Regions from separate parts of the Serratia nevei genome, predicted to be linked through region 2. Evidence: predicted binding sites of a transcription regulator. Region 2 holds the regulator's gene; the other holds the start of a gene.

Region 1 (16,097 bases), 1.4 Mb from region 2:
TACAGATGGAGAAAATAGGAAAAGCATTTTAGATATGTATGATTCTGGAAGCTGTTCCGAATAAATATGTGCAAGGAACACAGTAATAATTGAAAGTGCTCTAGCCATGTCCAAGTAAAACAATCTGTCTTTCACTCAATTACCCTGTTATCTGTCATTCATTAAAATAGGTGTTTTAGCATGATAAAACTAGCCGGGAAATTTCGCAACCCGGAAGGCATCGCCGTTCCTGGGGCAAAGATAATAATTTTAGCAAAACGAACAACGGCTGATACGTTTCGTGAGTTGCATGTAAGCCAAGAAACCGGGCCTTATGGTGAATATTCATTTGAGCTTGTACCTGGCTACTACCGTGTCACCGTGCTTTACCCGGAAGCAAACCGGACAACCGTGATAGGAGACATGGAGCTTGAGGCGAATAGCCCGCCAGGCTCACTTAATGATTACGTCCGCTTTGCTGACCCTGTTCTTGCTGATCCTACAGTCTACGCAGAGATGAAGCGCTGGTACGGGATTACGTCCAGTAACAGCTCTGAAGCAATAGGGGCGGCAACGACAGCTGTAGAAGCAAAAGACCAGGCAAAAGAGGCCAGCATATCTGCGAAAGAATATGCGGTTATATCTGGCGAAAACAAAGAGCAAGCAGTGGTTAGCTCAGAAGAGGCTAAAGGGGCTTCGGAAAGTGCAAAATCAGACGCTGATAGAGCAAAAACTTATGCTGAAAATGCCCAGAACATCGCAGACGCCAATACCTACTATATTACAGAAGATGACCCAGACGGCACGATTGCAGGATTAGCGGGAACATCAGAAGGAAAATCATTCCGAGTTGCCCAGGGAGTGGGGGCCGATGCTTCATTCATTTATTACCGAAAAACTAATGGTCAAGCTATAGCCATAGCTGATGCTCCAGGTAAAGCAATAACTGATATAATAAAAAAATCCGCAGGAAAACCATTCATGCGGTGGCGTGATAAGCTGGGTATGGTTGCCGCATATTGGTCTGCAGATAATGACGGCGGGGTTGGTTTTGTCAGCAAATTAGTTGAATTTAGTAGAAATGGATTTTTCTCTGAAAACACAGAAGTATCAGACAATGTCATTAAAAATAAAGATTTCTCTGTAGTTAAAAGCGATGATGGTAGTTTTAAGATAAAAGATAGGCTTGGTCTTACCCTTCTTAAAGCGAAAGCCGGTAACCTTTACCTCCCGAAAATCAGTGCGATATTGAACTCTGCAACAAATTTAAGTTACGGGAGCATAAAAATATCGATTGGAACCGGTGGCGATATTCTTGCACTTCGTGATAGCCGTGGCGTGGTGGGGCTTCGTGTTGATAAAAACTGCGTGCTGCATGCGAAAATTGCAGGGTATGACGGAAGTTCATCCGCAAGAAAAATGTCTGAGGATTCTATTATATCTCTGGTACAGTCATTTGCGGATTCGGCAAAAACCAATTTTGGTCGCAGAATTTTTAATAACGTTCCGGCGCTGGGTAATCCAAATAAAACCAAGAAGAAAGTGCAGTTTTGGATTGTCTACGGCCAATCGTTCTCAGTAGGTGCGCAAAGCGGCGTCGCCTTATCACTTACTCAATCGTTAGGTAATGTGATGCTTGGCGATTCGCCGCGCGGTATGAAGTTCTCCACCAATACAACTTATGAATATGCGCCGCTTGGTGGTGCAAATATCTTTAGGCCGCTGGTTGAGGTCATGCAGGATAACGCAGGAAACATCGTGGCCAACACGTCTGGCGGATATGGAGAGACTATTTCTTCGTCCTTTGCCAATAATTTGAAGGCCTATCACAACCAAAGCATGGGTGTGGAAAATGATGAGGACTTTATCATCGGCGTCGCCTGCTGCGGCGTTTCCGGCCGAACCATCGAACAACTGAAGAAGGGCGCGACACCAGAGATATACAACCGTGTGGAGACCGCCCTGGATGGCATTGCAGAAGCCGCAGCTGCTGCTGGCTACGATTGGGAAATTGGCGGCATTATCTACATGCAGGGTGAGAATGATAATGGTCAGTCGTTTGAATTCTATTATCCTCGCTTGCAGTCAATGCATGATACTCTGATTGCGTCATGTATGGATAAAAGCGGGCAAGCCCGAAAGCCGCTGTTTATGCTTAATCAACTCGGGAATAACTATGTTCGCGGGATGGGTGTACCTTCCGCGCAAATAGAATTGGCGCTAAAAAATGATAATGTCGTGCTGGTCGGATCGTATCAGGGATTATCGAATCCAGGCGCGCATTTATCGGCTAACTCATATCGAATTATTGGCGCTATGTTTGCTCGGGATGCATTCCGTCACATGTCGGGATATGGCTCATATCCATTTAAGTGTGAGAAGGGTGTATATCATGATGATGCTATTTATCTTGGTATGACACCTCATATCAGCCCGCTGAAGTTCAACAAAGTATTCAGCGGGTGGAACTATGTTGAGCATTCAGATAAGGGAATCTCTGTCGCTGATTCATCAGGTGCACTTAGCTCTGATAACTTGACGGTTACCGCTGTTTCGCCAACGGTAATTAAGATTTTGTGCTCCAGAAAGTTAACTGGAAAAGTTACCGTGACTTTAGGTGATAGCGCTCATGGCGGAACGCACAATATATGCGATAGTGGGAGTGAAGTTGCTTACAACAAGTGGGAGTATGGGATGCCTAACCAATATCCGCAAGAGAATATCCCAGAGTTGGTAAATAAAAATTATTCGCTGGCGACATTTGCAGCTATCCAAACAATTGAATGTAGCGAGGTCTAATACATGGCTATTGATTTAGTTATGGGTGATTCTATTTTTTCTACCGGAGTTTCCATAGATGTTCCTGTTAGCGAGGGTTTGGTGTCATTTGGCCTTGGCGGCGATATGCTGGGCATTAACTTGGTAGAAGGTGGCGTGCAGCCAACAATTGTCGGAAACCCAATCCGCATAGATGCGAAATCCTCAAAATTGGGAAGGTTTGGCTATCTCGACCTTAATATTAATGAAACGGAGAATTTCACATATATTAGTGTAAATAAAATTTGGACTCCTACAGGGCTTAGCGCCTGCAATCTAATCGGTACATTCCAGACCACATCGGCAGCCGGTGTTACTGTCGCAGGCTCTGGACTGATCATGGAGCAGAATGGCTACCGCACAGCTGTCGCATCTGTTTATGATGGCACGCCGACAGGAGCGACAGTTATATCTGATAACGTCTCCATTTCAAATGGCACTAGCCCGCCGCCAGCGACGGAGGATACGGCAACATGGCGATTCCTTGCCGCTATTTATGACGGGAATGGGGATTTTGGCTCTGGGGAGACTGCGAGTAAACGTCGGTACATCATCGATAAGACAGTTGGCATCACCCTGAACCGTCGCAACGCGGATCTAACTATGATTCGTGATTTGCGAGGCAAGGATACGATCCGTGTGGGTAATATGGGTAGCCGGTTAACTCAAAGCAGCACCACGATCATGGGCGCATATGCTGTCTACAACCGCGCTCTAACTGCCGCAGAATTCGATTTGATGTACAAGCGAATGCAAGAAATCGCTGCGGCGAATGGCTGGAATGCGATCTAAGCAACCATTGTAGCCGGGGGAACCCGGCTATTTGTACAGCGTGGCAAAGTCGAAGGCGAGCGCCGCATCAACGGCTTTGCCCTGGTTCTCGAATGGCGTTTCTGAGACGAGCGGCCAGCGCCCTTTATGCCACACATAAAGCCAGTGCTGGCCTTCTTCATCTTCGCGGATTGCGAAAAAAGGTGGGCTGTTCTGCTGTGGCTCTGGGTATCTGTCATTCTCATTGAGAACGAAAATCTGTCGCCCGGCGAGGGTAATGCTACCCATAGATGTCACTCATCAGCCATTGTTCTGACTCTTCAAACATATCTTCAAGAAGCCGATTTAACTTTTCTCTGTCGCTTTTGTTAGCGTCGCTAATGAGTCCGTTCGTTTGCATCGGCTTTACTTTCACCTCTGCATCAGGGAACACCCGATGTACCCGCCTTGTCAGTTCTGCTTTGATTATCTCTGCCGCGTCAGGCAAACCTTTAACATTACGTTGGTCAAAAATCAGCTCTACGAACATTGGCACCTTCGAATGACTGTATGCATATACAGTAATGTTGTTCGATGAACTCGTGTACGTCAAGCAATAACCGGTTTCGTGAGGTGAATTGAAGAAAATGATGCGTACAAAATTGCGTACCACATGAATTTTTTTAAAATAAAAAATCAATAATATCAGCAGATTAAATTAATTGTTTTGTAATCGTGAATATAAAATGTGGCCGTTGCCTTGCTGCTCAAAATCGCGTCTCTTCAGTGGCGGATACAAGATGCCCCTATTGTAACGGCGTGGGGAGCGATGCCAAGCGGCGGTTAGCGAAATGCGCGCAATTACGCACGGCGATAATAATCCAGCCGTTGATGAAAGTAGGGGAGCAGGTGGTCGGGGATCTGTTGTTCCGTTTCCGCCTGGGTCGAGGCGATGCCGTAGCGCTCGTTGTAGATCACGCTGATGGCCAGCAAATCGGTTTCTATTTTTTCGCGTTGTGCCTGCGGTAAGCTATCCAGCTTTCGAGCCATCGTTATCTCCCTGTTAACCTTAGGGCATAATAGGATCGTTAGCGGGTCTTGTCCCTACCCATTCCGGGGGGCGGTGGACGCCTGGGCGCCTTGCTGCGAGCAGGGGGCCAGGCTGTGGCGCGCGGCGAACTCGCTCTGCGGCTGGTGTGCATTGAGGCGATCCGCCCGGTTATACAGCGAACAGGCGCCGCCGATGACCGCCACCCAAAACAGGGTGCACAGCAGCAAAACCCCCAACCAGGCTTTTTGGTTATAGGTCATAAGTCCTCCACGGACGAGAAGAGAAATAACATTGACCGTTAAATTAAATCAGGGGCTACATCAATGGTATTTAAACAGTAGGGATTAATCGCAATGCGTGCCCGACTCTTTTGTTACGAAATCCATGATGGATGTTTCAAAAGATTCCTTAAGATAATATTAAGAAAATTGAGTAGGGGCGCCGTAATTCTATTTAATATTTGTTTAATTATCCGCAGATACAATCTTCCACATTCAATGCCAATGTGGGTGACAATTATGAAAACGCTACTGTTGACCGGCGCTACCGGCTTTCTCGGTGGTGCAGTTCTCGAAAAATTATTGATTGAAAATCAGTCTATTAATTATCTTTTGCTGGTGCGCGCCGATGATGCGCAGCAAGGGCTGGCCCGTATTCGCACGAATATGGAAAAGTTTAATATCGATGCGAACCTGCTGTCTAAAATTACGATAGAAAATATATTGTTGGGCGACTTTTCCGAGCCGGCCGACTTTTTAACTGACGCACGTATTAACAATGTCACGCACGTTATTAACTGTGCGGCCGTTGCTTCATTTGGTAATAACCCGCTCATTTGGAAGGTAAACGTAGAAGGCACTCTGGCCTTTGCCGAAAGAATGGCGCAGGTGCCGGGATTAAAACGTTTCCTGCACGTCGGTACCGCCATGTCTTGTTCGCCGGAGCCGGGTTCGCTGGTGGCGGAGAGCGGCGAGTTTGAGGAAGACGCCGAGCACCTGGTGGAATATACGCGTTCCAAATCCACCATCGAACAGCTGATGCGCCAACGCTGCCCGCAAATGCCGCTGACCATCGCTCGTCCGTCGATCGTGGTGGGGCACACCCGCCTGGGCTGCCAGCCTTCCAGCAGCATTTTCTGGGTGTTCGGCATGGCGCTGATGCTGCGCAAATTCATGTGCTCGCTGCAGGACAATATCGACGTGATCCCGGCGGACTACTGCGCGGATGCGCTGGTGATGCTGATGAACAGCGAAACGCTGGAGAACGACGTGTATCACATCTCCGCCGGCGTGGAGAGCAGCGTCAGCTTTGCCGAAATCGACAACGCCATGGCGGCCGCGCTGGAAAAAGCGCCGGTGGGCGATGAGTATGCGCAGGTGACGTATGACGCGCTGGTGAAAATGCGCCGCCAGCTGAAAGACATTTTCGGCCCGTGCAACGAGCGGCTGATGCTGAAAGCGATGCGCCTGTACGGATCGTTCGCCATGCTCAACGTGCGCTTCAGCAACGAGAAGATCCTCAAGCTGGGCATGCCGAAGCCGCCGCGCTTCACCGACTACATCGCCGGCTGCGTACAGTCGACCCGCGGGCTGTCTATCCAGCAGCAGATGGTGGTGGACTTCAAATAACCGCCGGGCGCAGCGGGCGCCCGAGGTTGTTCCGCTACCAGGACGAAGAGGACCAGAAGACGCGGCCGAGCACCACCAGTTGCTCTTTGCGCTGCTGATAGCTGAGGTGTTCGTCCTGGTACTCTTCCCGGTTGAGGGAGCGGATGATGACGCCGCCGTCCGGCTGCTCGATCAGCACCTTCACCCGCAGCAAATTGCCGTGGCGGATGGCGTAGGTCTTGCCTTCCCGGATGCGCGTGTCGTCGGTGTTGATGCCGACCACGTCGCCGTCCTGCAGGCGCGGCTCCATGCTGGAGCCGGAGATGCGAATAATACGCGCGGCGTTGACCGCCACCCCCATCTTGTGCAGGTAGTAACGGCGGAAGATCAGCGAAAACTCCTCGCGATCGACGATTTCGTAGCAGCCGTCGCCGGCGGAAAAATCAATATCCAGCAGCGGGATCTCCACAAACTCTTCCTTGTCCTGTTCGGTATCTTCCCATACCACCGGTTTCAAACGGGCGGGCTGGAAGTCCGACTCCGCCGCCACGTTGTCAAACGGGCGCACCAGCTGCTTTTCGTGAAACACGTCGAACCAGCCCTTGGGCAAATTCAGCCTGGCCTCGATCCGCCTGGCCAGATTGTCGCCAAGATTGCGGGAGGATTTTTCCCCGATGATTTGGCTCAGCGTCGGCGCGGAAGACTCAACCAGCGTGGCGAACTCATTCTGGTTGACGCCTTGCCGGGCGTAGCGGGCCATCAATTCGCGCAGATTGTTGCGCCTGATTTCTTTAGTTTCCATTGTTCGATGATCGCACTCTTTAGCAAAAAGGTAAATAACGGTTTTGCTAAAAAACACTTGCGCATAATTTAGCAATTAGCTAAAACAAAAAGGGTGGGCCAAAGGTTCACCTGTGCGGAGTGGCCTGTCATGATGAGAGGCCGCTCAGTGAAATCAAACGAGAGAGGGACTTTACGATGTACAAGATTGATTACAATAGCTACCGATCGGTCGCCAGCTTCGGCCACCGCGTGCGCTTTCTGGTGCTGCACTACACGGCGCAAAACTTTGCCGACTCGGTGAAGTCGTTGACCGGAAAATCGGTCAGCGCGCACTATCTGGTGCCGGATCCGGCCGAGGCCACCTATCAGGCTGCCGGCTTCAGCGGCGTGCGCATTTTCAACCTGGTGGACGAGAACGAGCGCGCCTGGCATGCCGGCACCAGCCAGTGGGGCACCCGCAGCAATATCAACGACACCTCGATCGGCATCGAGATCGTCAACCTGGCGAGCGGCGACGGTGAAAACATCACCTTCCCGCCGTTTAACCCGCAGCAGATCGAGGCGGTCACCCAGCTGGCGCAAAACATCCTGCAGCGTTACCCGGACATCTCGCCGGTGAACGTGGTGGCGCACTCCGACATCGCCCCGGGCCGCAAGAGCGATCCGGGCCCGCAGTTCCCGTGGCAGCAGCTGTATCAGGCCGGCGTCGGTGCCTGGTATGACGAGGCGACCAAGCAGCAGCGCCAGCAGGAATACTGCCGCCAGGGGCTGCCGGCGCAGGCCGAGCTGCTGAAGCTGTTCGCCCAATACGGCTACGACACCTCGGCGGCCAATACCGCAGAAGGCTATCGCCAGCTGGTGCGCGCGTTCCAACTGCATTTCCGCCAGCAGAAGTATGATGGCGTGATGGATGTCGAAACCGCCGCCGTTCTGCGCGCGCTGGTCGACAAGTACGTCGCCTGAGCCTGATCGCGAATGGGGGACGCCTCATTCGCCTTTTCCTTGCCGGGCTTCCTCCGCTAAAATAGCGGCCTGGCTGGTCTTTATCGGAGGCATCGTGCGCCTCGATCGAAAAATCTCTTCCCTTGAATTGCTGACCTACCGCCACTATCGCATCGTCCACGGCGTGCGCATTGGGCTGGCGTTTATCCTGACCTTTCTGCTGATCCGCCTGCTGGCGGTGCCCGAAGGCACCTGGCCGCTGATCACCCTGGTGGTGGTGATGGGGCCGATCTCGTTTTGGGGCAACGTGCTGCAGCGGGCGCTGCAACGCATTGCCGGCACGGTGTTCGGCGCCGCGTCCGGCCTGATCGCCCTGTATCTGGAACTCTATTCGCTGCCGCTGATGCTGGCTTGGTGCGGCGTGGTGATGTTCGTCTGCGGCTACCTGACGCTGGGCAAACGGCCGTATATGGCGCTGCTGGTGGGGATCACGCTGGCGGTGGTGTGCGGCGCTGGCGCCGGCGACATGCATACCGCGCTGTGGCGCAGCGGCGACGTGATCTTCGGCTCGCTGCTGGCGCTGCTGTTCACCAGCATCTACCCACAGCGCGCCTATATTCTGTGGCGCATGCAGATGGCGGACTGCCTGCAAACCGCCGCCCGCCTCTACGGCGCATATTTTTCACCGAACGTCATTGAGCGGCCGCGGCTGGAGCCGCAGCTCAAGGACCTGCTGAATCAGGTGGTGAAGCTGCGCAGCCTGATCGTGCCCGCCAGCAAGGAAACCCGCATCCCCAAAGCGGTGTTCGAGGCGGTGCAAACCCTCAGCCGCAATCTGGTGTGCACGCTGGAGCTGATGGCCGACGCCTACTGGGCCTCGCGTGAAACGCACTTCATCATGTTGAACGCCCGCACGCTGCGCAGCACCCAGCTGCTGACGCTGAGCTCGCTGGAATCGCTGGCGGTGCTGATGCGCGAAGGGCCCCAGGCGCATCGGCAGGCGGCGGTGGGGCAGCTGGCGGAGATCGCCGGCGAGCTGAAAACGCTGATGCAAGAGGTCAGCCTCGGCCAGCACGGCGAAGCGCCGATTTACGGCTATGTCTGGCTCAGCATGGAGCTGGCGCAGCAGCTGGAAGAGCTGGGGGATCTGCTCCAGGTCTGCACCGCCGCCGGGCGCGAATAAGGGGTCAGATCATGAAGGCGGCGCTTTGGGTTTTGGCCGCCGGGGCAAAGTGGGTAAGATAAGGCAATCACTGTTGTGCCGGACCGCCACAAACCTGTATCTTGGTGCCATGTGGCCGTAAGCAAATGAATCTGTGTATTACTAAAGCAAGGGTATAAAGATGGATAATGCAAATAAGCCGAGTTTCCAGGACGTGCTGGAGTTTGTGCGTATGTTCCGCCGCAAAAACAAACTGCAACGCGAGATCGTCGACAACGAAAAGAAAATTCGTGATAACCAGAAGCGCGTGCTGCTGCTCGACAACCTGAGTGAGTACATCAAGCCCGGCATGAGCATTGAAGACATTCAGGGCATCATCGCCAACATGCGCAGCGACTACGAAGATCGCGTTGATGACTACATCATCAAAAATGCCGATCTGTCCAAAGAACGCCGCGAGCTGTCCAAAAAGCTGAAAGCGATGGGCGAAGTGAAGTAACCCGCTTTAGCGGGCCGAGCGTCCTGCCTGGCCCGCATCTTTATCCCGCCTGATTTTCCGTTCTTGCCGACACTGCCGTTTCCGTTGGGGCGTTCCCCGGCGGCCGAAGGCGCCTCCCCATCCTGCAGGATCTGCAGGTGACCGCCGGGGAACGCTGGTTACTGCTCCGCGCCGTACATGTCGAAGTCGAAATACCTGTCGTTGATTTTCTTGTAAGTGCCGTTGGCGCGGATCGCCTGCAGCGCGGCGTTGAAGGCGTTCAGCAGCGCGGTATCGTCTTTGCGCACCCCGATGCCGTCGCCGACGCCGAAGTATTTGCTGTCGGTCAGCTCGGCGCCGATAAAGGCGAAATCTTTGCCGCCGGGCGTTTTGAAGAACTCGCTGGCGCTGACGCTGGCCAGCAGCGACGCATCCAGCCGGCCGTTGGCCAAATCTTCGTTCACTTCCTGTTGGCTTTGGTAAGCCACCACGTTAACGCCGGCCGGGCGCCACAGCGCGTTGGCGTAGGCCTCCTGGCTGGAGCCTTGCTGCACGCCGACCGATTTGCCTTTCAGGGAGGCGACGGTAGGCTGCAGGTTGCTGCCCTTATGCGCCACCAGCCGCGCCGGGGCGTTGGAGACCTTGCTGGAGAAGGCGATCTGCTGCCGGCGCTGCGGCGTGATGGTCATCGACGAGGCGATGGCGTCGAACTTCTTCGCCTGCAGGCCGGGGATCATGCCGTCCCAGCTGCTTTCTACCCACACGCATTTGGCCTGCATCTGGTCGCACAGCGCCTGGGCGATATCGACGCCGAAGCCGGTCAGCTTGCCCTGCGGGGTTTTATATTCCAGCGGTGGAAAGGTGGGATCGATGCCCAGCTTGATCACTTTGCCGCTGAATTCACCGCTCAGCGCGGGAAAGCTCGCGGCCAGCGGCAGCAACAACAACAGCCCTTTGATGGTTTTCATGTCATTTCCTCAGCGTTGGCGATTAAACCGCAGGGCGAGCCAAAAAGCGCTCGACCAATTTGACCCAGTAGGTGGCGCCCAGCGACAGACCGTCGTCGTTGAAGTCATAACCGGGGTTGTGCAGAGAATTGCCCGGCGTGGTGGGGCCGTTGCCGATCGAGATGTAGCTGCCCGGGCACTTCTCCAGCATAAAGGCGAAATCTTCGCTGGCGGTGAACGGTCGCAGCGTGGGGATAACCCGGCTCTCTCCGGCCCATTCCAGCGCCACCGCGCGCGCCAGCTCGGTTTCTGCCGGGTGGTTCACCAGCACCGGGTAGCCGTGCTGATAGTCGATCTCCGCGCGGGCGCCGAAGCTGGCGGCCTGCGCCGTGACCAGCTCGGTGATGCGCTGCTCCAGCCGCTCACGCACCGCCGCCGTCAGCGCGCGCACGCTGAGCGTCAGGGTGGCGGTCGCCGGGATCACGTTGGCGGCCTGGCCGGCCTGCATCGCCCCCACGGTGACGATCGCCGTTTCCTGCGGATCGATATTGCGCGCCACGATGGTTTGCAGGCTCATGACGATGGCCGCGCAGGCCACCACCGGATCGACGGTGCTCTGCGGCACCGCGCCGTGGCCGCCGTGGCCGTGCAGGGTGATGTGTACCGTATCGGCCGAGCACATGAAGGGGCCGCTGGCGAAGCCCAGGTGGCCGGTGGGGAAGCCGGGCACGTTGTGCATGGCGAACACCGCGTCGCAGGGGAAGCGCTCAAACAGGCCGTCTTCAATCATCACTCTGGCGCCGCCGCCGCCTTCTTCCGCCGGCTGAAAGATCAGGTGCAGCGTGCCGCTGAAGTTCGGCTGCTGCGCCAGATAGCGCGCCGCCGCCAGCAGCATGGCGGTGTGCCCGTCGTGGCCGCAGGCGTGCATCACCCCGGCATGGGTGCTGGCGTGCGGCAAGCCGGTCGTTTCGGCAATCGGCAGGGCGTCCATGTCGGCGCGGATGCCGAGCGATCTTCCCGGCCCGCGCTGCAGTGTGGCGACAACGCCGGTTTGTCCTACGCTGCGCGTGACGCGGTAACCCCATTCCTCCAGCCGCTGCGCCACCAGAGCCGACGTCGCGAACTCTTGGAAGCCCAGCTCCGGGTGGGCGTGAATGTGGCGGCGAAGCGCGACCATCTCATCATGAACGGCGGCGATCTCAGGCAGTACGAGTGAAGGGTTCATCACGGTCTCCGGCAAAAGAGTCCCGACCAACGGGCACGGAACGGGGCAGAGGGATAGGCATCGAGACTAGCAAACTCCGTTTTTGCCGGGTAGCCGCCGTTCGGTTATGCTGACAACCAATGATTGTCAGGAGGTGAACATGAAACTGCACCAACTGCAGGCGCTGGTGGCCAGCGCCGACAGCGGCAGCATTCGCGCGGCGGCGCGGCATCTGGGGCTGTCGCAGGCGGCGGTGACCCGCGCGCTGCGCGAACTGGAGCAGGAACAGGCGCTGCCGCTGCTGATCCGCACCCCGACCGGGCTGGGCTTTACCCCCTACGGCAAAACCCTGCTGGCGCACGCCCGGCTGGTGTTGAATCAGCTGGAGCAGGCGCAGGGGGAAATGGCGGCGCTGCGCGGGCGGGCGGCGGATCTGGTCAAGGCGGCGATCACCCCCTGGTTGATGCTGACGGTGCTGCCGCCGGCGGTGATGGCGTTTCGCAGCAAGGTGCCGGCGGTGCGGCTGGAACTGTCGGAAAGCCTGATGGCCAACGCCCAGTCGCAGCTGCGCGAGGGCACGATGGACTTTGCCATTACGCCGCTGCCGGCGTCGTCGGCGCCGCAGGAGTTCCACTGCGAGCCGCTGCTGGAGTATGAAACGGCGTACATGGTGCGGCGCGGCCACCCGCTGGCGCACAGTACCTCGCTGCATCAGCTGCTGGAGCAGGATTGGGTGATGAGCTATACCCCGGAAAGTTTCGATGCGCTGCTCGACGAGGTGTTTCACCGCCACGGCGCGCGCCTGCCGCGCCAGCGCATTATCCAGGCGCATTCGTTCGGCATGCTGCAGGCGCTGGTGGAGTCCGCTGAGATGTGTACCTGGTGCCCGCGGCCGATCGTCGCGCTGCCGCAGTTCGCCTCCCGCGTGCAGCCGCTGGCGCTGCGGGAGAGCTGCCAGCCGGCGCAGCTGAATATCGTCACCCGGCGTAACAGCATTCTGAGCGCCGCCGCCCATGCGTTTATCGACACGCTGGTGCGCACCCTGCGCCAGCAGGCGCGATCGTCGCGGCCGGAAGATCGCCAGATCTACGATCGCGTGCGCCTGCTGATTTAGCGGATCCCCCCGGATCGCCGATCCCGTAAATGGGATCGCGATCCGCATTTGTAGCATTTTTAGTCGCAATGTTAACGATATGTGATTTTGCTCAAATAATTATTTTTGCAGCTTTGGTTATATGTCGCTCTATGTTCACGTTGTCATTTTGAGTTTTCCTGGGTGTTTTATGATTAATCAATTGAAATTTATCACTTTATAACGTTTGTTGTTTTTTTTTGGATAAAAATGACAACGTCAACATTAAGAAAATTCAAGCGTTTAACGAGTGTATTGGAGGAAGAGATGAGCCAGTTGCCGGAAAAAATGCGCGCGGTCGTTTGCCACGGCCCGCAGGACTATCGTTTCGAACAGGTGCCCACGCCGCTGCCGAAGGCACACGAGCTGGTGATCAAGGTGGAAGGCTGCGGCATCTGCGCCGGCGACTGCAAGTGCAAGAACGGCGCACAGATGTTTTGGGGGGAGAACCCGTGGGTCAAACCGCCGGTGGTGCCGGGGCATGAGTTTTACGGCCGCATCGCCGCGCTGGGCGAGGGCGCGGAAGGCAAATACCGGCTCGGCGAGCGGGTGATCGCCGAGCAGATCGTGCCGTGCTGGGCGTGCCGCTACTGCAAATCCGGCAGTTATTGGATGTGTGAGACGCATAACATTTACGGTTTCCAAAAAGACGTGGCGGAGGGCGGCATGGCGGAGTACATGCGCTTTTCCGAGAACGCCATCGTGCACAAGATCCCGGAAAGCCTGAGCCATGAAGACGCGGTATTGATTGAACCGATGGCCTGCGCCATCCACACCGTCGCGCGCGGCGACATCCAGCTGGACGACGTGGTGGTGCTGGCCGGCGCCGGGCCGCTCGGGCTGTGCATGGTGCAGGTGGCGCGCCTGAAAACGCCGAAGAAACTGATCGTGATCGACGCCATCGACGAGCGGCTGGCGCTGGCGAAGGAATTTGGCGCCGACGTGGTGATTAACCCGCTGAAGGAAGACGCCGACCAGATCGTCAAATCGCTGACCGGCGGCTACGGCTGCGACGTCTACATCGAGGCCACCGGCGCGCCGATCGGCGTCACCCAGGGGCTGCAGATGATCCGCAAGCTGGGCCGCTTCGTGGAGTTCAGCGTGTTCGGCAAGGAAACCACCGTCGATTGGTCCATCATCGGCGATCGCAAAGAGCTGGACATTCGCGGCGCGCACCTGGCGCCCTACAGCTACGAAATCGCCATCGATCTGTTCGAGCGCGGGCTGGTGACCTCCAATGGCGTGGTTACCCACAGCTATTCATTGAACGACTGGGACGAAGCCTTCGCCCTGGCGGACTCGACCGACTCCATCAAGGTGATCCTGGTTCCCTGACCCTCCCGCCGTACCGCTGTTGCAGTCACGATCGCCGGCCCGCTCGCAATGAGGGGCCGGCCGGTCGGCCAAACGTAAAGACATGCTGTTGCTCTGATAACCACAACAAGAAGCTTCCCTACAGGAGAATTGGCTATGTTTTCATTATTCAAAAAGACCTTACCTTTTATCGTCGCCGGTGGAATGTTGGCGGCCAGCCATGGGGCGCTGGCCAAGCAAATCACTATCGGTATGTCGTTCCAGGAAATGAACAACGACTACTTCGTCACCATGAAGCAGGCGCTGGATCAGGCGGCGGCGGATATCGGCGCCAAGGTGTACGTGGCCGATGCGCGCCATGACGTCGCCAAACAGATCGGCGACGTGGAAGACATGCTGCAGAAGAAGGTGGATATCCTGCTGATCAACCCGACCGATTCGGTGGGGGTGCAGTCGGCGGTGATCTCCGCTCATAAGGCCGGCGCGGTGGTGGTGGCGATCGACGCGCAGGCGGAAGGGCCGCTGGATTCGTTCGTCGGCTCGGAAAACTACGACGCCGGCTTCCAGGCGGGTGAATACCTGGCGAAAGCGCTGGGCGGCAAAGGCAAGGTGGCGATCCTCGACGGCATCCCGGTGGTGCCGATCCTGGAGCGCGTGCGCGGCTTTGAAGCGGCGATGAAGAAATACCCCGACATCAAGATCGTCACCAAGCAAAACGGCAAGCAGGAACGTGACACCGCGCTGACCGTGACCGAAAACATGCTGCAGTCGGCGCCGGATCTGGCGGGCATCTTCAGCGTCAACGACGTCGGCGCGCTCGGCGCCCTGGCGGCGATCGAAAGCAACGGCGCCAAGGTCAAGCTGGTGAGCGTCGACGGCCAGCCGGAAGCCATCAAAGAGATCCTCAAGCCGAACTCGCCGTTTATCGCCACCTCGGCGCAGTTCCCGCGCGACCAGTTGCGCATCGCGCTCGGCATTGCGCTGGCCCGCTACTGGGGCGCCACGGTGCCGAAAACCGTGCCGGTCAAAGTGAAGCTGATCGACCGCAGCAATGCGGCCGGCTTTAGCTGGTAACAGCGGCCGGGTTCGCCCCGCTGCGGCGGGGCGTTCGGCGCGGAGGGCTATGCGGTGACACCTTTACTGGAACTGAAGCGAATAAAAAAGAGCTTTCCCGGCGTGAAGGCGCTGGACGGCATCGATCTGGCCATTCAACGCGGCGAAGTGCACGCCCTGCTGGGCGAAAACGGCGCCGGCAAATCGACGCTGGTAAAAATCATGTGCGGCATCTATCAGCCGGACGAGGGCGATATTTTTATCGACGGCGAGCAGCGCCGCTTTAACAACTATCGCCAGGCGATCGAGGCCGGGGTCGGCATTATTTTTCAGGAGTTCTCGTTGATTCCCTACATGAGCGCCATCGACAACATCTTCCTCAACCGGGAGATCCGGAACCGCTGGGGCCTGCTGGATCGGCGGGCGATGCGGCGCAAGGCCGAGGCGATCTTCAAGCGGCTAACGGTGACTATCGATCTCGATTGCCCGGTGGAGCAGCTGAGCGTGGCGCAGCAGCAGTTCGTTGAGATCGCCAAGGCGCTGTCGCTGGAGGCGCGGGTGCTGGTGCTGGATGAACCGACCGCCACGCTGACGCCGGGCGAGGCCGAACACCTGTTCAGCGTGATGAACGATCTGCGTCTGCTGGGCGTCGGCATGGTGTTTATCTCGCACCACCTGGACGAGATCTTCACCATCTGCGATCGCATCACCGTACTGCGCGACGGCGCCTACATCGAAACGCTGGCCACCGGTGACACCAACGTGGAAGAGCTGGTGCGGCTGATGGTCGGGCGAAAAATCGAGAACGCCTTCCCGGCGAAACAGCACCCGGTCGATACCGCGACGGTGCTGCTGGAGGCGGAGATCCAGCGCGAGAA
Region 2 (16,097 bases):
GCGAGGCTTATTGTTCGTTGCCCAAAGAACCACAAGGTAACAATGCCTAGAACCGGTTACCTTTACCATTGTAAATATTCTGACACTATTGCCTTATCACCGCCAAAAGATAAAGTTAAGGTTATTCCTAAAACAAAGAAAAAGCTGGAAAATTTACATTCACTACTTTACTATCTTTGCTATTTATTTATATCCAGCCATTATTTAATGACTAATACAAGCACATATATATTTTCGCTTAACTTTAGTTAATAAATTTCGTTCAAGAAAAAATACTCAAAATTAAATTATTTAACACTATTAAACATCAGAGCAGTCATTATTGATAGTTAACTAATCCATTGAGAATGCAACGGCACACTTTAATCAAGGGAGCTCTTAGCAAGATAAAATTACTGTATAATCTGAGTTAGAATCAAGTTTTCAGGATGAAAATCAGGTTGTTAACTCAAGCGCTTGAAATCACTAACCGTAACCATTAAAAAGGCAATCATGAAGAAATTAGAATCATTACAGTACGCTAGGGCGATAGCAGCAATGCTTGTCGTCATAGACCATACTGTAACGCAATTCTCACTCTACCAGTCTACAGGTATTGACTTTATTGATACAATGTTAAAGAAAACAATCAACATGGGAAATATAGGCGTATATGTTTTCTTTGCCATTAGTGGTTATATAATGTCCTATACGACAAAAAATAAAAATTTCGACATTTCATATGCTAAGATATTTATACAAAAAAGGATAAAGAGGATATATCCTTTATATTGGATATATCTTTCAATATTTATTGCGCTATGGGCTATTGGCCTAGCTATGCGCTCCCACCACTATAGCCTTTCTCAAATAATATGTTCATACATCCTAATACCTTATGGTGTAACTGATGATAAAATAACGCCACCAGTCTTGACTCAAGCGTGGACATTAAGATACGAAATGTTTTTTTATATAACATTTGCATTTTTTATAATGTTAGGAATAAATAAAAAAATCATGCCAATGTTACTACTCGTGTTCTTTTCGGCATTAGTAGTGATTTCACAATTAAACCTATTCCCATTGAGCGAATTAAATATATTCTTCTCAAATTGGCTACTTTTGCTTTTCGTTGCAGGGATATTATTAGAAAAGAACCAAGATGTTATAACCAAATTATTGACAAAAACAAAAAACCATACCCTGTGGGTAATTGCAACCCTACTTATACTAATAGCAACCTACATTGACAAACCAGTTATTATAGATTACGTGTTAAGTATATTGATACTGATTTTTATCTTGCCGATTGACCAGGGAAGGAAAAGCCTCTTAAAAATTGGTGATGCTTCATACACAATATATTTGAGTCACTCATTTATAGTTCTGGCTTACGGGATTATAACCAAAAACACATCAAGTATGTGGATATGTCTGTTAGCAGGTTTAATAACAATATTCGCCTCTGCAACTCTGGGTATATTCCTGTATGAAAAAATAGAAAAAAGAATACATCGTTAACTGACATAAAAATGATTGATAGCCACTTAAATTAAGTGGCTATCATCTTTATTAGCACATCCCTCAGTCTCACGCCCCATAAACACAGCCAACATTAACCCCTCTCAAAAAAAGACAAAAAAGATCACAATAAGCAATACACCCAATAAGAATATTATTAATAAATCTGTCACTGCACGTTTAAATAATTATTACTAGACCCCTGCGCGAAAAATCCTCTATCACCAATTTTGTCCACATCTTGCCACACATAGAGACCAGTTCTTCATCGCGCTGTCGTACTCCAGGTCCGTCATCACACAAGGCTCCTGTTCGTCACGCGGGTGAAGCGCGTTATACCGCTCTCGCCAGCGGCTCTCCAGCGCTAAAATCGGCAACGTTGATTTGCCGCCCGGTGGAGGGAAAAAGTTGTGATGCATCTCTCTTTTAGCGCACTCAGCGCGCCTTTCCCTGCGCAATCCTCAGGGGAAAAGGGGGCAACTCTCGGCGATTCGCCGTAATCATGGTAAAATCGGCTTTTTTACGTACCGGGATATTTGCGATGAACTCAACCACCCAGGAAAAGCTGCTGGCGCAGGCGGAACGCCTCTGCCAACAACGCAATGTGCGATTGACGCCGCAACGGCTGGAAGTGCTGCGTCTGATGACTCAGCAACCCGGTGCAATCAGCGCTTATGACCTGCTCGATCTGCTGCGCGTCGCCGAACCGCAAGCCAAGCCGCCGACGGTCTATCGCGCGCTGGATTTTCTGCTGGAGCAAGGGTTTATCCATAGAGTGGAGTCCGCCAACAGCTACGTGCTGTGCCACCACTTCGAACAGCCGATGCACACGTCCGCACTGTTTATCTGCGACCGCTGCGGCCAGGTGACCGAACGCACTACCGAAGGCGTAGAGGAAACGCTGCAGAAGCTGGCGCAGGAAGCCGGATTTGCGCTGCGGCACAGCGTGGTGGAAGCGCACGGCCTGTGCGCCGGCTGCGTGGAGGTTGAGGCGTGCGACAGCAAGCATGACTGCGCCGAACACGATCACAGCATCGCCATCAAGAAGAAGTAAGACGAAGTCAGGTACCTCCCTGTACCTGCGGCCGGGGCGCCAGAGGATGAGAGCGACGCCGGCCTGAGTTGGGCAAGCCGCCTTCAATGGCGGCCCTGCAAATTACCAGCGGTGTTTGGTGTGATCTTCCCAGGCTTTCACCTCTTTCTCGGCCGCCTCTTTCTGGTAACCGTAGCGCTCCTGGATTTTGCCGACCAGCTGTTCGCGTTTCCCTTCGATGACCGTCAGATCGTCATCGGTCAGCTTGCCCCATTTTTCCTTCACTTTGCCTTTAAGCTGCTTCCAGTTACCGTCGGCTTGATCTTTATTCATAGTCTCTCCGTTAACCTGTGGTGAATCAGTGATCCCTGTCGCCGGCCGGGGTTAACCAGAAATTTTTCTGGCCGATATGCCCTTCACCTTAAGGAATATCTCTCCCCTTCATTCGCCAGCCACATGATTCATTATAGTTAAACATGGAAATAAAAAAGCCATATGACAGAATAAAAAACCATTAAGAAATGAAATAAACATAAAAAACGCCAACAAACAACAAACTAAGCCGGGCAAAACCAGGCTGAAAACATGTAAGCAAACATGAATAAAAACATAAGAAAAATTAATAATTAACCCAACAAGGCGTGCGGTTTAGCGTGCGGCAAACCAGCTGCCGCGCACCTGATGGCGGTGCCAAATCCAGCCCAGTGCCAGACCGCGCAGCGCCAGAAACACCGCCAGCGCCAGCCAGAGTCCGTGGTTGCCAAGCAGCGGCACGCTGAACAGCGCCAGACCGTATCCCGCCGCAGCCACCGCCATGCTGTTGCGCATCTCGGCACCGCGCGTGGCACCGATAAACATGCCGTCCAGCAAATAGCACCACACCCCGACCAGCGGCAGGATGACCTGCCACGGTAAATAGTGGGCGGCCAACGCACGCAGCTCCGGCAAGGAGGTCAACGCCGCCACGATCTGCTGGCCGGTAACGGCATACGCCAGGGCGAAGGCCAGCGCGACCAGCCCTGCCTGCCTGCAGGCCGCGTGCCACACCTTGCGCAGCTGGCTGTCGTCCCGGGCACCGTAGGCGTGGCCCGAATGGGCTTCCACCGCATAAGCGAAGCCGTCGAGCGCATAGGCGGTGAACGTCAGCAGATTCATCAATACCGCGTTGACCGCCACCACGTCGCTTCCCAGGCGAGCACCGAAGATGGTCAGCGATGCAAAGCACAGCTGCAGCAGCAATGAACGCAACATGATGTCGCGGTTAAGCGCCAGCAGCCGACGCAGATCGCCACGCCAGGCCTGGCGCAGCATCGGCAGGGTGATACCGCGCAGGCACATCACCCGCCACGCCAGCCACAGGCCGAGCAGCAGCGTGGCGTATTCGGCGATGGCGGTTGCCGCCGCCGCCCCTCGCACGTTCCAGCCCAGGCCCATCACCAGCCAGATATCCAGCACGATGTTCAGCAGGTTGCCGACAATCAGCAGGATCACCGGCGCACGCACATACTGCACGCCGAGCAGCCAGCCCAGCAGCACCAGATTAGCCAGCGCCGCCGGCGCGCTCAGCCAACGGATCTCAAGAAAACGCCGCGCCTGTTCCAGCACCTCGCCATTGCCACCGACGATCCGCAGCGCCAGTTCGATCAGCGGATAGCGCAACAGGACGATCGCCACCCCGGCCAGCAGCGCCAGCAGAAGCGGCTGCATAAAGGCGCGCGCCAGCGCCTGCGGGTTCTGTGCCCCCAGCGCCTGCGCCGCCAGGCCGGTGGTGCTCATGCGCAGGAACAACAGCAGCATGAACAGGAAGCTGGTCGCCACCGCGCCGATCGCGACGCCCCCCAGGTAGATCGGGCTGTCGAGGTGGCCGATCACCGCGGTGTCCACCAGCCCGAGCAGCGGTACGGTGATATTGGAGAAAATCATCGGCAGAGCCAGGCGCCACAGGGCTTTATCGGTGTCGCTGGTGAAGGCGGAAATCAAGCGCATGATGAGATGTTCCCGTAGCAGTGGCGAAGGGCAAGGTCAGAAACAAAAACGCCCCAGAACAGGGGCGATTGATACAAGAGGCGGCACTGAGAGTGCGACGATTAAATCCAGTCACCGTTGCGGATCACGCCGACCGCCAGCCCTTCGATAGTGAAATTCTGCTGGCGCAGATCGACCACGATCGGTTGGAATTCGTTGTTCTCCGGCAGCAGCTCGACCACGTTGCCGTGTTTTTTCAGGCGCTTGACCGTCACTTCGTCTTCGATGCGCGCCACCACGACCTGGCCGTTGCGCACGTCTTGCGTTTTATGCACCGCCAGCAGATCGCCGTCCAGAATGCCGATGTCGCGCATCGACATGCCGTTCACCCGCAGCAGGAAATCGGCGCTCGGTTTAAACAGGGAAGGATCCACCTGGTAGTGCCCTTCGATGTGCTGCTGCGCCAGCAGCGGCTCGCCGGCGGCGACGCGGCCGATCAGCGGCAGCCCTTCTTCTTCTTCCATCAACAGGCGGATACCGCGCGAGGCACCGGAGACGATTTCGATCACGCCTTTGCGTGCCAGCGCCTTCAGGTGTTCTTCGGCGGCGTTAGGCGAGCGGAACCCCAGACGCATCGCGATCTCGGCACGCGTTGGCGGCATGCCCGTTTGCGAAATATGATCGCGAATCAGATCGTAGACCTCTTGCTGTCTGGTAGTTAGTGCTTTCATTCCGCCCCCTGTTTGTTTATACAGTCTTGCTGTGAGTATATACAGGTAAGCGCGGATTGGGAACCGAAGAATAAATAAAAATCAGTCAGTAGGCGCCTTTCGTCAGCCAAAATGCTGCCATAAGACCGTGCCCCAAACGAACAGCGCCAGCACGATCGCCAGCGACACCGCCGCCGATCCCATGTCCTTGGCCCGACCGGACAGTTCGTGATGTTCGCTGCCGATGCGATCCACCACCGCCTCGATCGCGCTGTTCAGGATCTCGACGATCATCACCAGCGCTACCGATCCGATCAATAAAATGCGCGCTATCGCACCCACATCCAGCCAGACAGCCAGTATGATAGCCAGCAGGGTGAGCACCAGCTCCTGGCGGAAAGCCGCTTCGTGCTGCCAGGCGGCGGAAAGCCCTTTATAAGAATAGCCGGCGGCCTTGATGATGCGGGTCAGTCCGGTTGCTTGGTTTGCCATGTTTTCGTGCCTTTCTCAGAGGTCGGTCATAATAAAAAGAGTCTAGAACAGTCCGCGCTGACGGCTCTCGGTTTTCGAACACCACAGATCTGCTACCCGGTTTCTGGTATGCTTGCGGCGCATTGCTAACAAGAGGCTTCACGTTGTTTATGTCAGGTTGGCGTAAAATTTATTATAAAATATTGAATTTACCACTTAAATTGTTGGTAAGAAGTAAGGTCATCCCTTCAGATCCGGTTACCGAGCTAGGGTTGGATCCCTCACGGCCGATTTTGTATGTTTTACCTTACAATTCCAAGGCGGATTTGCTGACGCTGCGCACCCAGTGCCTGGCGCAGGATCTGCCCGATCCGCTCAACTCGCTGGAGATCGACGGCACCGTGCTGCCGAGCTACGTGTTCATTCACGACGGCCCGCGCGTGTTCCGCTACTACACCCCGAAAGAAGAGTCGGTAAAGCTGTTCCACGACTATCTGGATCTGCACCGCAGCAATCCGGATCTCGACATTCAGATGCTGCCGGTTTCGGTGATGTTCGGCCGCTCGCCGGGCCGCGAAGGCCACGGCACGCCGCACCTGCGTCTGTTGAACGGCGTGCAGAAATTCTTCGCCGTGCTGTGGCTCGGCCGCGACAGCTTCGTGCGTTTCTCCAACACCGTTTCGCTGCGCCGCATGGCCACCGAGCACGGCACGGATAAAACCATCGCGCAGAAACTGGCGCGCGTGGCGCGCATGCACTTCTCGCGTCAGCGCCTGGCCGCGGTAGGCCCGAGCCTGCCGGCCCGCCAGGATCTGTTCAACAAGCTGTTGGCGTCCAAAGCGATCGAAAAAGCGGTCGAGGACGAAGCGCGCAGCAAGAAGATCTCGCACGAAAAGGCCCAGCAGAACGCCATCGCGCTGATGGAAGAGATCGCCGCCGATTTCTCCTACGAAACCGTGCGCCTGTCCGACCGCGTGCTGAGCTGGACCTGGAACCGGCTGTATCAGGGCATCAACGTCACCAACGCCGAGCGCGTGCGCCAGCTGGCGCAGGACGGCCACGAGATCGTCTACGTGCCCTGCCACCGCAGCCACATGGACTACCTGCTGCTGTCCTACGTGCTGTATCACCAGGGCCTGGTGCCGCCGCACATCGCCGCCGGCATCAACCTCAACTTCTGGCCGGCCGGCCCGATCTTCCGCCGCTTGGGCGCGTTCTTCATCCGCCGCACCTTCAAGGGCAACAAGCTGTACTCGACGGTGTTCCGCGAATACCTCGGCGAGCTGTTCACCCGCGGCTACTCGGTGGAATACTTCGTGGAAGGTGGCCGTTCCCGCACCGGGCGTCTGCTGGAGCCGAAGACCGGCACCCTGTCGATGACCATCCAGGCGATGCTGCGCGGCGGCACCCGTCCGATCACGCTGGTGCCGATTTACATCGGTTACGAACACGTGATGGAAGTGGGCACCTACGCCAAAGAGCTGCGCGGCGCCACCAAGGAAAAAGAGAGCCTGCCGCAGATGCTGCGCGGCCTGCGCAAGCTGCGCAATCTGGGCCAGGGTTATGTCAACTTCGGCGAGCCGCTGCCGTTGACCGCTTACCTCAACCAGCACGTGCCGCAGTGGCGCGAGTCTATCGATCCGATCGAAGCTCAGCGCCCAAGCTGGCTGACGCCGACGGTCAACGATCTGGCCGGCCAGATCATGGTGCGCATCAACAACGCCGCCGCGGCCAACGCCATGAACCTGTGTTCCACCGCGCTGCTGGCTTCGCGCCAGCGTTCGCTGACCCGCGAACAGCTGGTCGAACAGCTCGAGTGTTACCTGCAGCTGATGCGCAACGCGCCTTACGCGCATGACGTCACCGTGCCGACGCAAACGCCGGACGAGCTGCTGGATCACGCGCTGAACATGAACAAGTTCGAGGTGGAGAAGGACAACATCGGCGACATCATCATCCTGCCGCGCGAGCAGGCGGTGCTGATGACCTATTACCGCAACAACATCCACCACCTGCTGGTGCTGCCGTCGCTGATCGCCAGCATCGTGATGCATCATCGCCGGGTATCGCGCGCCGAACTGCTGCGTCAAATCGGCATGATCTACCCGATGCTGAAAGCCGAGCTGTTCCTGCATAACGACAAGGAACAGCTGCCGGAGGTGCTGCAGCCGGTGATCGACGAGCTGATCCGTCAACAGCTGATCTGCGACAAAGGCGACGAGCTGGTGCTGAACCCGACGCGCATTCGCCCGCTGCAGCTGCTGGCCGCCGGGGTGCGCGAAACCCTGCAACGCTACGCCATCACCATGTCGATCCTCAGCGCCAACCCGAGCATCAACCGCGGCGCGCTGGAGAAAGAGAGCCGCATCATGGCGCAGCGTCTGTCGGTGCTGCACGGCATCAACGCGCCGGAGTTCTTCGACAAGGCGGTGTTCTCCACCCTGGTGGCGACGCTGCGCGAAGAAGGCTATATCAACGACAGCGGCGATGCGATCCGCGAGCACACCCTTGAGGTGTACAACATGCTGAGCGATCTGATCACGCCGGAAATCAAGCTGACCATCGAAAGCGTCAACATGCCGGAAGAGACCAACGTCCTGCCGCAGGCCGATGCGGAAGAAGAGCAGGACGAGTGATTTCGTCCGGTACGGAAATACAAAAGGCACCCCGAGGGGTGCCTTTTTTCTTGCTTTGGGGAACCGTTACGCCGGCAGATAGCTCAGCGCGATGCCGATAAATACCACCAACCCGACATAGTTGTTCTGCAGGAAGGCCTTGAAGCAGGCTTCGCGCTCGCGGCCGGCGATCTGTTTTTGCTGGTGAATGAACAGCGCGCCCGCCAGCAGCAGCGACCAGTAAAACGCCCCGCCGAGCTGCGCCAGATAACCGACCCACACCAGCAGCAGCAGCGTCGCGAACTGCAGCAGCCCGACGATCAGCTTGTCATAACGGCCGAACAGGATAGCGGTGGATTTGATGCCGATCTTCAAATCATCGTCGCGATCGACCATCGCATACAGCGTGTCGTAGGCCACCGTCCAGCAGATGTTGGCCAGCAGCAGCAGCCAGCAGCTGAGCGGCAGCGATTCGCTGACCGCCGCATACCCCATCGGAATGCCCCAGCCGAACGCGGCGCCCAGCACGAACTGCGGCAGGTTGGTCACCCGCTTCATGAACGGATACACCCAGGCCAGCGCCAGCGCCGCCAGCGACAGCCAGATGGTCATCGCATTGAGCGTCAACACCAGGCAGAACGAGATCAGCACCAGCACCGCAAACAGCACCTTGGCCTCTTTCGCGCTCACCCGACCGCTCGGCATCGGCCGCCCGGCGGTGCGTTTCACGTAGCCGTCCACCGCGCGATCGGCGTAGTCATTCACCACGCAGCCGGCGGCGCGCATCAGGAACACGCCGAGCACGAACACCAGCAAAATCGACAGCGGCGGCACGCCTTTCCCGGCCAGCCACAGCGCCCACAGCGTCGGCCACAGCAGCAACAGCGTGCCGATCGGTTTATCAATGCGCATCAAATGGCTGTAAGCCCGCCATTTACTTTGAGTCACGCTTCCCTCCAAGGTCTTGCTCTCCTCTCTTATGCAGGAACCGCTGAATACAGCGGCGAAGCCGGTAAAAACAATTCGGTCAGCAACAGCGGTTTGCCCGCCAGCCGCAGCCGTGAACGGCGCGCCCACAGCGCATCCTGTCGGCCGATATGGATATAGTCGCGGGTCAGATCGCCGCTGCTGAACAGGTAGCGCCCCAGCGGCAGCGTGCCCAGATCCACCAGCGCCTGGTCGGGGCCGGTCAGCGTATTTTCCGGGATCACCGTGCGCCCCAGCAGCCAGGGCTGGTCGTCGCCCAGCAGCACCACTTCGCGCAGCCAGTAGCGCGGGCTGTCGGGCAGGTGATTCGCCTCGTCGCCCAGCGCCTCGCGCGTGACGAAGCATTCGCGCTGCGGTTCGACGCGCACCTGGGCGCAATGGCGTTCAAATCGGCGGGTCATGGAGCCTAACTCCATCAGCCAGTCGCTGACGGCGGCGGGCGCCGGAGGATCCTGTTCGGACAACCACTCCAGCGGCGGCAGGATGGAATCCCTGATGCCAGACATTGCTTTACTCCTCGCCTGAACCGCGGCCGGTACGGCGCGCCAGACGATACAAACTGTTAACAGGCCCCCATTGTAGCGCAGAAATACGAAAGCGGCAGGCTGATTCGTGGCGAAAACGGCGGTGGCTTCCGCCGGAAAAACCGGGTTCCTGTCATCTTTTTGCCATCCGCGTTCTCTATCTTCGTTCCCCGGCACGATGACGATTCTGTGATCGCCTGCAAAGTTTCATCTTTGTCGCGTTGTTTTATCTACGCGCGTAGATACTCTGACACCGCAGCGTTGAATCGCCATGCGTCCGACATCATTTGTCGGCACACCTTTGTTGCCGGCACCAGGGAAACCATCTTTAACCGCGCCCCTCCAGGCGCAGAACAAAAGAGGATAGCACTGCCATGAGCGAAACAACGCTTGCCACTCCACAGACCGCCGACGCCGCGCTGGCGGCCGATGAACGCCTGGCAACCAAAGAGGGGCGCAGCCAATTTTGGCGCGCCACCTTCTCCTGCTGGCTCGGCACCGCCATGGAATACGTCGATTTCGCGCTGTACGGCCTGGCGGCCGGCATGGTGTTCGGCGACGTGTTCTTCCCCGAGGCCACGCCGCTGGTCGCCCTGCTGGCCAGCTTCGCCACCTACTCCGTCGGCTTCGTCGCGCGGCCGATCGGCGCGCTGGTGTTCGGCTGGATCGGCGATCGCAAAGGCCGCCGCGTGGTGCTGATCACCACCGTGGCGCTGATGGGCCTCTCCACCACGCTGATCGGCCTGATCCCGTCCTATGCGCAAATCGGCGTTTGGGCGCCCACCTGCCTGGTGATCCTGCGCTTCGCGCAGGGGTTCGGCGCCGGCGCGGAGCTGTCCGGCGGCGCGGTAATGCTGGCGGAATACGCGCCGGCCAAACGGCGCGGGCTGGTGGCGTCGATCATCGCCATCGGCTCCAACAGCGGCACCCTGCTGGCGTCGCTGGTGTGGCTGCTGGTACTGCAGCTCGACAAGGAAGACCTGATGAGCTGGGGCTGGCGCATTCCGTTCCTCGCCAGCATTCTGATCGCCGGCGTGGCGCTGTACCTGCGCCGCCACGTGCGGGAAACGCCGGTCTTCGAGCGCGAGCTGCAGCAAAACCACCAGCGCATGCTGGACGCCGCCCAGGCCGCACCGGATACGCGCAGCTACCTGCAGCGCACCAAGGCGTTCTGGGTGATGCTCGGCCTGCGCATCGGCGAAAACGGCCCTTCCTACCTGTGCCAGGGCTTTATCGTCGGCTACGTCGCCAAGGTGCTGATGGTCGATAAATCGGTGCCGGCGCTGGCGGTGCTGATCGCCTCGCTGTGCGGTTTTCTGGTGATCCCGCTGGCCGGCTGGCTGTCCGATCGCTTCGGCCGCCGCGTCACCTACCGGTGGTTCTGCCTGCTGCTGGTGCTGTACGCCTTCCCGGCGTTCTGGCTGCTCGACAGCCGTGAGCCGGCGATCGTCATCTCGGTGATCGTGGTCGGCATGTGCATCGCGTCGCTGGGGATCTTCGGCGTGCAGGCGGCCTATGGCGTCGAACTGTTCGGCGTGAAGAACCGCTACTCCAAAATGGCGTTCGCCAAGGAGCTCGGCTCGATCCTCTCCGGCGGCACCGCGCCGCTGATCGCCACCGCACTGCTGTCCGGTTTCGGTCACTGGTGGCCTGTCGCCTGCTATTTTGTTGTAATGGCGGGCATCGGCTTAATCACCACCTTCTTTGCTCCCGAAACCCGCGGCCGCGATCTCAACCTGCCGCAGGATGCCGCGTAGCGAGAAGGCGAACAGGACCTCAATGTGGATAATCACTCCGCGCGACGCGTTACCCGCGCCGACGTGGCTCGCGTAGCGGGCACCTCCGTCGCCGTAGTCAGCTATGTGATCAACAACGGCCCGCGCCCGGTGGCGGAAGCCACCCGGCTGCGCGTGCTGGCGGCGATCGAGCAGACCGGCTACCGGCCGAACGACATCGCGCGGGCGCTGGCCTCCGGCAGCACACAAACCTACGGGCTGGTGGTGCCGGATATTTCCAACCCGTTCTTCGCCACCCTGGCGCGGGCACTGCAGCAGGAAGCCTTCAGCCGCGGCCGTGTGCTGCTGCTAGGCGACGCCGGCGACGATCGTCAGCGCGAGTATGAACTTATCAACAACCTGCTGCGCCGCCAGGTCGACGGCCTGCTGTACACCAGCGTCGATCGCCATCCGTGGTTCGATCTGATCCGCGCTTCCGGCACGCCCTGCGTAATGATAGACACCATCGACAGCCAGGCCGGCGTCTGCGCCATTCGCGTCGACGAGCGCGACGCCGCCTGCCAGGCAACCCGCCATCTGCTGCAACACGGCTACCGCGATATCGGCATTTTTATCGGCCCGCTGACCATGCTCAACGCGCAGGATCGCCTGAACGGCTGGCGCGATGCGCTGCTGGAGGCGGGCATCGCGCCACGCGACGAGTGGATTTTCGAGGTGCCCTACACCCGCCAGGGCGGTTACCAGGCCACCCAGCGCCTGGTGCAAGGCCCGCGCCCGCGCGCCGTTTTCACCTCTAACGAGCAGCAGGCGCTCGGCTGCCTGTCGGCGTTGGCGGAGCATGGGCTGCGCGCGCCGGACGATCTGGCGCTGATCTGTTTTAACGGCACGCAGCAATCCGAATTCAGCGTGCCGCCGCTCAGCGCGGTCGAGCAGCCGATCGACGCCATGGCCAAGCGGGCCATCGCCATGCTGGCCGCCGGTGCCGCGCCCGCCGAGCTGCATGAATTCGCTTTTCAACTGCGCATCCGCCGCTCCTGCGGCTGTTAGCGGTTTTTCAGGACACCTTATATATATGCGTTTAATCATTGATTGCGATCCCGGCAACGGCGTGCCCGGCGCCAACGTCGACGACGGCCTGGCGCTAGCCCTGGCGCTGGCGGCCAAACCGCAGCTGCAGCTGGAGCTGATCAGCATCGTGGCCGGCAACACCCCGCGAGAAGTGGGCTTCGCCGTCGCCACCGATCTGCTGGCGCAGAGCGGCTATCAGGTGCCGGTCGCCCTCGGCGCGGCGCGCGCCCTGAGCGAGCCGCCGGAGCCGTGGCGCGCACATCTGGACCGCCCGATCGCCGATCCGAAGCTGGCGGCGCTGTGGCGTGACCTGCCCGCGCCCTCGCTGGCCAACGCGCCCGCACCGGACGCCGCCATCGCCATCGGCGAGCTGATCTGCCGGCATCCCGGCGAGATCACGCTGGCGGCGATCGGCCCGCTGACCAACGTTGCGCACGCCATGCAGCTTTACCCGCAGATGGCGCAGGCGGTGAAAGAGATTGTGATCATGGGGGGCGTATTCAACGTCGACGGGTACATCAAGGACACCAATTTCGGTTTGGATCCGGAAGCGGCGCGGCTGGTGTTGAACAGCGGCGCCACCATCACGCTGGCACCGCTGGATGTCACCACCCAGACCATGCTGACCCAGGCGGATCTGGCCGCGTTGACCCAGCCGGATACCCCGCTGTGCCGCTATTTACGCGCCACCACGCGGCCGTGGATCGACTATTCGCGCCATACGCGGCACCTGCCGGGCTGCTGGATCCATGATGCGTTAGTGATCGCCTGGCTGCTGGCGCCGCAGCTGGTCACCACCGAGATGTTCCATGTGGATGTGGCGCTGGAAGGGGCGTTGACGCGCGGCAGCTCACGCCGCTGGCGGCCGGACAGTCTGCGCCTGACGGTCGGCATGCCGCCGCCGCAGGGCAAGCCGGTGCGTGTCATGCAGCAGGTAGACAACGCCCGTCTGTTGGCGTTGATCGGCGCAACGCTGGCCCGCGGATGAAAAAAGGTGCGCCAAAGCGCACCAATCATCGAGCCAGCATCGGCAGCGCCGGGTGTTACCCCTTGCCTTTAACGCTGCTGATAAACGTTTTACGCGCGGTGGTCGAGCCCAGTTTCTCGGCCTCATTCATCAGTTTCAGCGCCTTGTCGATATCGCCCGCCTTCACCGCCTGTTTGATGCCGTTATTGAAGTAGCTTTCGGTATCGTTGAGCATCGGCTCCGCCGGTTTCTCCGGCGCCGGTGCCGGTGCCGCCACGGCGGCAGGGGCGGTCGAGCCCACCACCACCGGCGCCACGGTCGGCGCAGGCTGCAGCATGCCGATCATCACGTTGCCGGTGCCCTGTTCAGCGGTGACCTTAAGCTTCAGCGTGCCGGTCGTCGCGTGGCCGGCGATCGGATCCGGGATATCCGGTACCGCGTTGCCCACGCCCTGCGCATAGGCCTTGGCCGGGTTGGTCAACTGAGTGGTTTTCGCCAAGTCCTGGCGGGTGGTGTACACCAGCAGGTAAATCTGTTTTTGGCCGAGCGCCGGCGTCAGTTTCAGCGTGCCTTCGAGGCGATCGGAGGACATAGCCCCCGGCGGCTGATACGGGAAGTAGCTGCTCGGGTAATACGCCGCCGGGCGCAGATGCTCGTCCAGCACCAGCACGCTCGGCGCATAAAGCGAATTGTTTTTGGCAAGGCTGCTCAGCGTCACTTCCAGCGAACCGCGATCGGCCGGCAGCGTATAGGCGGCGATCGCCCCCTGAATCTCGCCCTGATTGAGCTGCGGGCTAACGGCGTCGAGCTTCACCTCTTGCGACACCGGCGGCTGCAGCGGCTGCCACGGCAGGCTTTGCAGCGTGGCGGCGCTGATGGCCGGCGCGACGGAAACGTTGGCCGGCGTCTCGGCGTTGGCCGCCAAAGGCGCGCCGACGGTCAGCGCCAGCGACAGGCAGAGTGACAGCAGATTCTTTTTCATCGTTATATCCTCTTTCAGCGCCGCGGCGGATCAGGCAAGAGATCCGGCCGCGGCGAATGCGGTTGGGGGAGAGCCGCTGGCCCTCCCCGCCCTGTCGTCGTTACCACCAAATTTCCATCTGGGCGCCGAAGGTGACTTCGTCATCCTTGCCGCGGCTGAAGGTATGCATGCTGGTGTCGTTGTAAGCGGTGCCGGCGTTATACCCGGTGTCGTCACCGGTGGCGTAGCCCCACTTCTCATCCCACTTGGCGTAGGTGGCGAACAGACGGATGGCCGGGCGCGACCAGATGCTGTTGCCCGCCTGCCACTGCTGGGCCAGGGTCACTTTATACTGGCCGTTGCGATCGCCGGTGCGCTGGGATTTGACGTTGTCGTAGCCCGCTTCCAGCAGGGTGCTCATGATCGGCGTCCATTTGTACATCGGGCGCACGCCCACGGTGTACCAGGTGGTGCCGTTGTTGTTGTCGCGGTCGATGTCCTGGAACATGGCGACGTACATCAACGCCCATTGATCGTTGAAGTCAATGGCGCCGTGATCCAGCACGCGGATCATCTTGCCGTTGTTATCGATGGTGGCGCCTTCGTTGCGGCCGTTGTTCTGCGAGGTCATCGAGTCGGTGGCGTACTGCACCACAAACTTGTTGTAACCGTTCAGGATGCTTTGGGTGTGTTCCGCGGTGAACATCCAGCCGTCTTTGCTCGCGCCGTCGGCCAGGTGGTAGTGGTCCTGCGCATTGGCGCGGCCGTAGTCCACGCCCAGCTCCAGGGTGCCGCCCGGGTTCAGCTCCAGGCCGGCCAAGCGCACGTCGAAGGTGTCGTTGACGGTCGGACGCTGTTTCCATTCGTTATCCAGGTAGCCGTAAGAGCCGCCGGACTCCGAGTTGCGGGTCACGGCAGCGGAAAGCTTGCCGAAGCCCAGATCGATGTTTTCCAGACCGGCGCCCGGGCCGGAGATATCCCAGTAGTAGAAGTCGATCATGTGAACGTCATGACGCTGATAGAAGCGCTTACCGGCCCACAGCGTGGAGCCCGGCAGCCAGTCGATCAGGTTTTTACCCTGCACGTTGACTTCGCGGAAGCCCGGAGTCACGTCTTCCCAGTCGGAACGTTGCGAGACCGAATAGGCCAGGTTGGTGTCGAAGTAGAAGCTCTTGTCGCCTTCTTTCCACACTTCCTGCCCCAGTTTCAGCTCGGCGTAGGTTTCGCATTCGTTGCCGAGACGGTATTTGCTCGCGGCACCGGTGGCCTTGAAGCACTGTTGCTCACCGCCGCTGCCGGTCCAGCCGATGCCGGAACGGGCGTAACCGTGGAAATCCACGGCCAGCGCCTGGGTAGAGAGAACACCGGCGGCGACAGCCAGTGCCAGAGGAAGTTTGCGCAGAGTAGTCATCATTATTCTCCTGTTATACCGACTTTGATGCTTTAAACGCCCGGCTCCTGGTGCAGCCGTTTACATGCCGTACCGTCTTCACGGAACAGGTGGCAGCGGTGAGGCGGCAGGCCGATGGCGAATGTGGCACCTTCTTCTACCAGCAC

What was found. The regulator LexA, encoded in region 2, represses DNA repair genes until DNA is damaged. The targets are predictions, from matches to a motif close to TNCTGTATGTACATACAGNA.
Region 1: a site for LexA is predicted at 4,111-4,130, ahead of V8N38_RS16710 (DinI-like family protein). Genes of this name have one in related genera too.

Annotation. Positions count from the first base shown of each region.
Region 1 covers NZ_CP149940.1:3,474,484-3,490,580, reverse strand. The annotation lists gene V8N38_RS16730 (acyltransferase family protein) at 1-135, opposite strand, end outside; gene V8N38_RS16725 (sialate O-acetylesterase) at 181-2,778, shown strand; gene V8N38_RS16720 (hypothetical protein) at 2,782-3,588, shown strand; gene V8N38_RS16715 (hypothetical protein) at 3,616-3,855, opposite strand; gene V8N38_RS16710 (DinI-like family protein) at 3,848-4,096, opposite strand; gene V8N38_RS16705 (DNA polymerase III subunit theta) at 4,408-4,596, opposite strand; gene V8N38_RS16700 (hypothetical protein) at 4,651-4,857, opposite strand; gene V8N38_RS16695 (SDR family oxidoreductase) at 5,116-6,225, shown strand; gene V8N38_RS16690 (helix-turn-helix transcriptional regulator) at 6,260-7,006, opposite strand; gene V8N38_RS16685 (N-acetylmuramoyl-L-alanine amidase) at 7,183-7,950, shown strand; gene V8N38_RS16680 (FUSC family protein) at 8,045-9,112, shown strand; gene tmaR (PTS system regulator TmaR) at 9,273-9,590, shown strand; gene V8N38_RS16670 (ABC transporter substrate-binding protein) at 9,749-10,537, opposite strand; gene V8N38_RS16665 (M20 aminoacylase family protein) at 10,560-11,741, opposite strand; gene V8N38_RS16660 (LysR family transcriptional regulator) at 11,881-12,834, shown strand; gene V8N38_RS16655 (zinc-binding dehydrogenase) at 13,120-14,187, shown strand; gene V8N38_RS16650 (ABC transporter substrate-binding protein) at 14,323-15,240, shown strand; gene V8N38_RS16645 (sugar ABC transporter ATP-binding protein) at 15,295-16,097, shown strand, end outside.
Region 2 covers NZ_CP149940.1:4,847,433-4,863,529, forward strand. The annotation lists gene V8N38_RS23160 (acyltransferase family protein) at 493-1,503, shown strand; gene zur (zinc uptake transcriptional repressor Zur) at 2,045-2,557, shown strand; gene V8N38_RS23170 (CsbD family protein) at 2,660-2,869, opposite strand; gene dinF (MATE family efflux transporter DinF) at 3,185-4,522, opposite strand; gene lexA (transcriptional repressor LexA) at 4,624-5,232, opposite strand; gene V8N38_RS23185 (diacylglycerol kinase) at 5,335-5,703, opposite strand; gene plsB (glycerol-3-phosphate 1-O-acyltransferase PlsB) at 5,853-8,318, shown strand; gene ubiA (4-hydroxybenzoate octaprenyltransferase) at 8,385-9,257, opposite strand; gene ubiC (chorismate lyase) at 9,275-9,790, opposite strand; gene V8N38_RS23205 (MFS transporter) at 10,183-11,565, shown strand; gene V8N38_RS23210 (LacI family DNA-binding transcriptional regulator) at 11,590-12,591, shown strand; gene V8N38_RS23215 (nucleoside hydrolase) at 12,617-13,600, shown strand; gene malM (maltose operon protein MalM) at 13,656-14,561, opposite strand; gene V8N38_RS23225 (maltoporin) at 14,662-15,954, opposite strand; gene malK (maltose/maltodextrin ABC transporter ATP-binding protein MalK) at 15,984-16,097, opposite strand, start outside.